Regions from separate parts of the Virgibacillus byunsanensis genome, predicted to be linked through region 1. Evidence: riboswitches for the same ligand, from Rfam matches in the RefSeq annotation. Region 1 holds a riboswitch; the other holds the start of a gene.
The links. A riboswitch is a leader RNA that binds a small molecule or an ion and turns the genes downstream of it on or off. The one in region 1 is predicted to bind thiamine pyrophosphate.
Positions count from the first base shown of each region.

Region 1 (4,429 bases):
AAATGCGTATTTTCTATGCCGACTACGTTTTCCAGATAATCATTTATTTCTGCAGAAAACGCCTCAACACTTCCACTCATATGTTCTGCAATCGCTACTCCCGCATCATTTCCGGAATTAATCAACAGACCTTGTATAAGTTTTTTTAAGGGCACTTTTTCCCCTTCTTCTAAATAGACTCTCGTTCCTTCTGTTTCTCTAGCATTACGACTAACTGTGACAACAGAATCTAGTTTACCAGATTCGATTGCAAAGATAGCTGTAGCGATTTTAGTCAAACTAGCTGGGTACATTTGAGCAGTTGCATTTTTTTCATAGAGTGCTGTACCAGAATCGGAATCTATCATGATCGCCGCTTCACTATTTACCAGTGGCGGATTTGTGTCCGGTGAACTTAGGGCTTTTGGCACGAACATTATATTCAGAGCTAGGATTGTTGTAATGATTACTGTCATCTGTTTCACTATTTCACCTGCTTTGATAAAAATTAACTTAGCCGATATTATTCTAATTCAATTATAAATGAATTTTACCCCTAAAAAATATAGATGAATGAATTGTTAATTGCTTGTAACAGGTAAATTTAGGTATTTAATTATAATTTATTATTGTTCATTTTTTCGTCTCATTTTCTCCATAAAAAATGGATACTTTTATTCTATAATCACTATTGTAAAGGTAATAAATAAGAAATTAATTGGAGGGAATAATGATGAAAAAAAGTTTATTATTAACATTATTTTTAAGTTTAATTTTAGTACTTGCAGCGTGTGGCGGAGATGACAGTGGTGCTAACGCAGATACTAAAAAATCAGATAAAGATACTACAGAGCAAAGCGACGACAACAGTTCTTTAGAAGCTGAAGCTAACAACGAAGTTAACATCACAGCAACTAACTTTGATTTAGGCCAAGAAGAATATGTAGTACAATCTGGCGAGGAAGTTACCATAACACTTACAAATGAAGAAGGTCACCACGGTATTAGTATCGATGAATTTGATGTAAAAATCGATGGCGAAGGTCAAGCAACATTTACACCTGAAGAACCAGGGGAATATAAAATCTACTGTAACATCATGTGTGGAGAAGGACATGGCGAAATGGTAACTACATTGGTTGTTGTATAATTACGATAGATAAGAAAAGAGCTGCTCAACTAGGAACAGCTCTTTTTATATTATTAATATCCGTTCGATTAGTCCATTTATACCCTACACCCCATACCGTTTTAACATAATCATCAATTGGAAAGCCTGAATTCCTAATCTTCACCCTCATATTTTGTACATGTGAATCTACTGTTCTACCATCTGTGACTGAATTATAGCCCCATATCAAGTCAATTAATTGCTCTCTAGCAAATACTTGATTCGTATGCTTCATTAAGTGACCCATTATAGTAAATTCTTTAGGTGTTAACTTAATCGCCTTTTTATGGTAAGAACAAACATGTCGATCTTCATCCCATAGTAAACCATTTATTTCAATGTGATTATCGGTTTTTTTCCGGTGTGTCAATATCTCTATTCTAACTAACAATTCTTCTGCACTAAATGGCTTAATAATATAATCATCTGCACCTGATTGTAAGCCTTTAACAATTTTGTCTTGCTGTTCACATGCCGCTACAATCATTATAGGAATATCAGAAACGTCTTTGATTTTACTGCAAAACTTCGATATATTCACTTCCACCATCGTCAGGTCAAGTAAAACTATTTCAAAAATTTCTTCCCTTAACAGGGCTAAAACCTCATATTCTTCTTGAACCTGTTTACAAATGTGTTGCGGATTCAAATACAATGCAGATAAATCTTGTTTACGGTCTTCATTACTACTAATGAATAGTACTTTTTTCAATGAAGCCACCTCCAAATACATTGTTTCTAATTTCAGTATAAGAAGAGCTTACAATCATTTCCGTGACGCAGGTCACATTTTTTAAAGTAAAAATTTTAATATGCTTTACAATGTTTACTATCCTCGTTAAGATAGATGTAGGAAAACTGCATAAAGAATGTTGCACTAGGGGAGCTGTGAAACAACGGCTGAGAAGAACTGTTATGTTCTGACCCTTTGTACCCGAACTAGATAATACTAGCGTGGGGAAGTGCAGTCGTCGTATGGTATCTATACTTTTTAAGCAATCAAAACATACAACCAGACTGCATTCCCCACGGGATGCAGTCTTTTTATATTGAAAATTTTCCATAAAACAGGAGGAGTTTAGTATGACAGAACAAACTTGTGGAACTACAAACATTGCTGGAGTGAGCTTTTCGGTATACCCAATGTGTGACGGCTTTGTAGATATTATTAAAGATGCTTTAAAAGAGGTGGACACATCAAAGGTTTATATGAAAACAGACGATGTCACCACGACGGTTCGCGGAAAGCTCACACATGTATTTGATGTGACAAAAGCTACTTTCATGCATGCTGCCAAGACCGGTGAACATGTAGCATTTCAAGCAACCTACTCATTAGGGTGTCCTGGTGATTCCTCGGGTGATGCTTATATGGCAGAAGATGAACAGACCATTAATACAGAAAAAGTGAAAACAATGAAACAACCGGTAGGTGCAAAATTTTCGCTTTACCCGTTAGGTGGTGGAAATTATATGGATGTTATTTATGAACAAATCGAAGCAATGAAACAACATGTAACTGTTTCTTCTGCTCACTATTCGACTCGTCTAGATGGAGAAGCAGTTTCTATATTCGATGGACTAGAGCGTGTCTTTACAGCAACTGTTGAAGGAGGGTCCAGCCATACGGTTATGACCGTTTCCATTTCAGCAAATAGTCCATCACATAAAGGAGGTGTCTTCAATGAGTAATTGGCGCTTTAAAGAAATCGTTGTTATGGCTGCACTTGCAGTTGTTTTTGGTGTTGTATATTTAGCCTTTTTTCCAGTTGGTAATATCTTAGTTGGCTTCTTTGGTCCAATTGGTTACGATCTCATTTTTGGTATTTGGTTTATCGTTTCCATTATCGCTGCCTATATTATACGAAAACCTGGTGCAGCATTTTTATCCGAAACAATAGCAGCTATGGTCGAAGTCTTACTCGGAAGTGTAGTTGGACCGATGTTAATTATTGTTGGAATGATTCAGGGGATTGGTGCCGAGGCTGCATTTGCGGCAACAAGATGGAAAAATTACTCATTATGGGTATTAATGGGTGCCGGTGTTGGTGCCGCTATAACTAGTTTTGTTTACGGCTATTTCATAAGTGGATTTGCAGCATTAGATAGCGGCTATGTACTAGCGATGTTTATCGTTCGTATGGTAAGCGGTGCATTGATAGCAGGTCTATTAGGTAAAGCATTAAGTGATGGTTTAGCAAGGACAGGTGTCTTATCAAACTTTGCGTTAGGAAAAGAATACCGAAAGATGAAACGTTCAGCATGAATCCATTGATTAAAGTTGACCACCTCTATCTACATTTTGAGAATCAACAAAATAAGAACACCTTGTCAAATGTAAGTTTTCAATTGGAACATAACGAAAGTATGCTTATTCTTGGTCCCAGTGGGTGTGGAAAGAGTACATTAACATTTTGTCTAAACGGGCTTTATCCACGTGAATTAGATGGCGAAATGGGTGGGGATATCTTTATAAATGGTCGAAAAACAACAAACTACCGACCAGGTGAAATTAGCCAGTCTGTTGGAGTTGTTTTTCAGGATCCGGAAACACAGTTTTGTATGCTAACTGTTGAAGATGAGGTGGCATTCGGTTTAGAGAACATTTGTGTTCCCCACGAGGTGATGGATGAAAAGGTTGATGAAGCACTTCGTCTTGTTAATATGCTTTCCTATAAAAGATCAACCATAACTTCCCTTTCCGGAGGTCAAAAACAAAAGCTTGCCCTAGCATGTATTCTAGCTCTAGAGCCGTCACTTCTTATTTTAGATGAACCAACTGCAAACTTAGACCCTATTGCATCAAAGGACTTAATTTCAACTATCCATGCTTTAAAGAATAAAACTAATTGCGCGCTCATTATTATTGAACATCAGTTAGATGGTTGGGTTGAATTAGCTGATAGAAGTCTTCTATTAAATCGGGATGGTGAGGTTTTTTACGATGGTTCATTAAGACATGCAGTTGATTCGATGTTACCGCAAATAGAAGAACAAGGGGTTTGGCTTCCGAAAGTGACACAATATGTTTTAAACCAAAAGGGCTTTCCTAATCAGTTTATCCCTTTAACTATTCAGGAGTTTTTAGACCGCCCTTATCACCTCGATTCATCTGGTTGGGAAACAGTAAAAAATGTACGTCAAACAAATGATATTTTCATAGATGCTTCCACTATTTCATGGTCAAACAGACACCGTGATATTTTACGAGATGTTTCCTTACAAATATACAAGGGAGAATTCATCGCCATAATAGGCGCAAATGGAAGTGGAAAAACA
Region 1 is NZ_JBHTKJ010000016.1:22,605-27,033, reverse strand. Features, by position in the region: gene ACFQ3N_RS07420 (D-alanyl-D-alanine carboxypeptidase family protein) at 1-455, opposite strand, end outside; gene ACFQ3N_RS07415 (cytochrome C oxidase subunit II) at 713-1,129, shown strand; gene ACFQ3N_RS07410 (response regulator transcription factor) at 1,155-1,871, opposite strand; TPP riboswitch at 2,020-2,128, shown strand; gene ACFQ3N_RS07405 (YkoF family thiamine/hydroxymethylpyrimidine-binding protein) at 2,234-2,842, shown strand; gene ACFQ3N_RS07400 (ECF transporter S component) at 2,835-3,416, shown strand; gene ACFQ3N_RS07395 (ABC transporter ATP-binding protein) at 3,413-4,429, shown strand, end outside.

Region 2 (4,429 bases), on a different contig from region 1:
TTACTACATGAATCGTGATACGGGAAGTGTGGTGACTGTAATTATTGAATATGGCTTCGCAGATTCTAAAGAGGATGACATCCAGCAAATCAACAAACATTGGAAAAGGTATGCGGAGGCAGTGGTAAAGGGATTTTGCCAGTTTAGTGGATATCCCTATAAAAAGCCTACTAATTCAAAATCTAGTAATCCCACACAAGAGACAACCTATCTTCAGCTGCCTGCAAACGCAGAATCATGGCGGATCTATTCGCTTGAGGCACAACCATCAAAAGGAAATGAACGGGGTTTTTTACGACCATCAAAATTTGGTGGACTAACCTATGAGATATTAGGGAGTACACAAAACCATGTTTATCTAATTCATACAAGGGATTTCGGTGACGTCCAAATTTATGCGCACCCATCAACAGGAGCCACTTTTTCAAATTAATTTTTAAAAAAACCCTCTCATGTTCAATAGGTTGTGGGAGGGTTTTTGGTTACTTTTATCTGTGATAAAGAGAGGTATAATTAGGTTCCTTTCAGTGAAAATATTTTCATTTTTCGTTATAATATAAATGGCTTTATATTAACCAATTATAGAAGGAGCGGTTTGATGCTAAAAACGTACAATCCTACATGGGATTTAGATGTTATTTTCCCAGGTGGTAGTAATTCGACAAAGTTCCGTACGTATCTTGAAGATATTGAAAAAGAGATGGAGCAATTGACAGTAACGGTAAATAGCTTTGATGCTGCAAACGCAGAATCATTAAAAAAAGTGGTCGATCAGTTGGAAGGTACGACGAAAAAGTTGAGGGAATCATTTGCTTTCATTAGTTGTTTAACTGCACAAGATGTAAAGGATGAAAAAGCGAACCTATTAGTTGGTAAACGTAGTGAAATGAAAGCAAAGATGGATGCAGTAAGAACGAATTTTGTTCAAAAGCTAGTTTCCATTGACGATGTGACGTGGAACCAGTTGTTAAATCACCCTCTTTTAAAGAAAGTTGATTTTGTGCTGAACGAAGATAGAGAAAAGGCGAAAGACCTTTTGTCATCTGAGGAAGAGGTTTTAATTAATGATTTGGCTGTTGATGGTTATCATGCCTGGGGTCAAATGTATAATACAATCGTTGGGAATATGAGTGTGGAAATAGAAGAAGATGGTGAAGTGAAATCGTACTCGGTTGGACAAGCATCCAATAAATTGAGCAACCCAGATCGTACGGTTCGTAAACATGTATCTCAGCAACTGGATAAAGCTTGGAGTGAGAAGGCGGATTTATTTGGACAGACGTTAAATCATTTAGGTGGTTTTCGCCTGCAAACATATAAGCATCGTAACTGGGATAGTGTGTTAAAAGAGCCATTAGCAATCAACCGTATGAAAAAAGAAACATTAGATGCGATGTGGACTGCTATCTCGAACAATAAGAAACCTTTTGTTGATTTCCTTCAGAAAAAAGCAGATTTATTAGGACTGGAAAAACTGAGTATGTATGATGTTGGAGCACCAATAAATAAATCAGTGAAAACGTATAGTTACTCAGAAGGTGCAGATTTTATTGTGAATCACTTTGGTGAGTTTAGTCCAAAAATGGCTGACTTTGCACAAATGGCATTTGACAAACGGTGGATTGAGGCTGAGGATCGTGCCGGTAAACGCCCTGGAGGCTTTTGTACAAGCTTTCCTGAAAGTGAACAAACACGCATTTTCATGACCTATTCAGGAACGTCATCTAATATCGCAACATTGGCCCATGAATTAGGCCATGCTTATCATCAGCATGTGATGAATGATGTCCATGGATTGAATCAGGGGTATGCGATGAATGTTGCAGAAACTGCTTCCACTTTTGCAGAGATGATTGTCTCGGATGCTTCTGTTAAAAGTGCCGAGAACAAAGAAGAAAAAATGTCCTTACTGGAAGATAAAATCAAACGTAGTGTTGCATTCTTTATGAATATTCATGCTCGGTTTATTTTTGAACAACGCTTTTATGAGGAACGCAAGCAAGGAATGGTCTCTGTTGACCGGTTAAATGAACTAATGGTTGAGGCTCAAAAAGAAGCATATAGTGATTCCATTGAAGATTATGACCCAAATTTCTGGTCATCAAAACTTCATTTCCATATTACTGGGGTACCATTCTATAATTTCCCATATACATTTGGTTATTTGTTCAGCCTTGGTATTTATGCCCATGCCAAGAAAAAAGGCGGTAGCTTTGAAGATGATTACATCGCATTATTACGGGATACCGGACGAATGAATGTGGAACAGTTAGCAGAAAAACATCTAAATGTTGATTTAACAAAAGCTGATTTCTGGGAAGATGCCATTCAGCTTTGTGTGAATGATGTAGAAGAATTTCTATCTCTATAAGACTTGATTGCCAAAATCTAGCGAATACGTTATAATACACGTAACATAAAAGCATATGAATAAAGCCTACAGGGGGAGCCATTTGGCTGAGAGTGAACATGTTTGTAGTTCTTACCCTTTGAACCTGTTAGTTAATACTAGCGTAGGGATGGTGGCTTTTTTGATGGAATAAAAAGCAATGTGAGCGGATTCCCCATCAGGAAGCTTCCCCTTGGCATTGCTTTTTTGTGTGGAAAATTATAGAAATTTGCTTTAAAAAGGGGAGGAATTTTAATGAGTTCGAAACGAACATTGTTTTTAATTGAAGTAGCAATGTTTACTGGATTAGCTTTAGTTTTAGATATAATTCCGTTTTTAGCGTTTAAAATATGGCCAAATGGAGGATCAGTATCCTTTGCGATGATTCCAGTGTTTATTGTTGCATTTCGTTGGGGAATTAAAGGTGGATTAACTTCTGGATTATTATGGGGACTGTTACAAATTGTCTTTGGGGCATCCATCCTAACACCTCTACAAGGATTCATTGAGTACGGATTTGCATTCACTGTATTAGGTTTCGCAGGATTGTTTGCTAAACCACTACAACAAGCAATTAAAAATGGCCAGACTAAAGTAAGCTTTATATATATAATGTCAGGTGTGTTAATTGGTGCAACTTTAAGATTCATTGCCCATTTTTACGCAGGAATCGTATTTTGGGGACAATTTGCACCTGAAGGTCAAGAAGTGTGGATTTATTCATTAGTCTATAATGGTTCCTACATGCTACCGTCATTTATTTTGAGTACAATTTTAGTGTTCTTCCTGTTCCATAAACAGCCGAGAACTTTACTAAAAGCAGCATAATGACAATTTCCGCTCACAACAAAGATAACTTCTCTTCTATTAGAGAGGTTATCTTTTTATTTGTAAAAATGTATAATTGGATGAAAGAGGTGATCATGGTGCGGGAATTAATTGGACAGTGTGAAACTTGTGGGAAAAATATTTATTGTGAGAATGGCTTTTTTGATGGTGTACATGAAGATGGTAGCTCGTTATGTAATAGTTGTGCAGAAGAGCTTAAAGAAAAATAATGGCATGTAGTTTCCTTACGAAATTACATGTTTTTATTTTTGGCTACTTTCGCACGCATTGTTGTTTTTTTTTACTTCATAGTTGATGTAAAATGCGACGTAACTTTATGTGACGGTTAACCTACCGCTACGGAAATACACTTCGCTTTCCGTGGGCGGCTGATGAGCCTCCTCGAGCTAACGCTCTCTGGGGTCTCAGGCTAGGCCTCTGCTCCCACAGGATAAGGAAAGCTACATAGCTAGACATCGCATGAAGAAAATGTGGTCTTTACATTTTCAAGGAGTCTACGTGTATTTCCTCCGCTTTATTTCTGTTACTGTCGTGAGACTGTATTAGTATTAATAGAACCCCTTACCAGTCAGGGTGAGCGGAGGGCGGTGACTCCTGCGGGAACAGCACGTGTCTGAAGACACCGAAGTGGTGGTTTTCCGCTTCGGAGGCTGAAGCCGTGCCCGCGGAAAGCATCCGCCCGTAGCGATCCCAGACGGAGGTAATAGCACGCGTTCTTAGAAGTAAGCCTAAAGTTACGTCGCAGTTTATACTTATTGTGACAAAAACAACAATCTTTACTAAAACATCCTTATTTTTAAATGTAACCTTTTTATTAATCGTTACGTTTCACTGATAGAGAGTTAAGGAGGGGACAATACGTGCAGGATTTAATTAAGGCTTGTAAAAATGGGGATTTACAAGCGTTTAGCGGGCTAATTGATCATTATAGTTCGACAGTAGAGCGGTTTGCTTTCCAAATTGGAGTTCCCTACCACGATGTACCCGATGTGTCACAAGAGGTTTTTATACGAGTATACCGATTTCTTTACCAGTTTGATGGTAAATCTTCTTTCACTACCTGGCTTTATAAAATTACCTGGAATGCAGCAAAGGATTACCACAGGAAACAGTCTAGTTGGTTAAATAAGTTTACTCGTTTGAAGAATGATCAGACGAAATGTAACGCTTCAACTGATCATGTGGAAGAAA
Region 2 is NZ_JBHTKJ010000030.1:35,418-39,846, reverse strand. Features, by position in the region: gene ACFQ3N_RS11815 (N-acetylmuramoyl-L-alanine amidase) at 1-433, shown strand, start outside; gene ACFQ3N_RS11810 (M3 family oligoendopeptidase) at 599-2,371, shown strand; TPP riboswitch at 2,433-2,537, shown strand; gene thiT (energy-coupled thiamine transporter ThiT) at 2,645-3,217, shown strand; gene ACFQ3N_RS11800 (hypothetical protein) at 3,217-3,447, shown strand; gene ACFQ3N_RS11795 (RNA polymerase sigma factor) at 4,099-4,429, shown strand, end outside.
Region 2: another riboswitch for thiamine pyrophosphate. It lies ahead of thiT (energy-coupled thiamine transporter ThiT); the one in region 1 lies ahead of ACFQ3N_RS07405 (YkoF family thiamine/hydroxymethylpyrimidine-binding protein).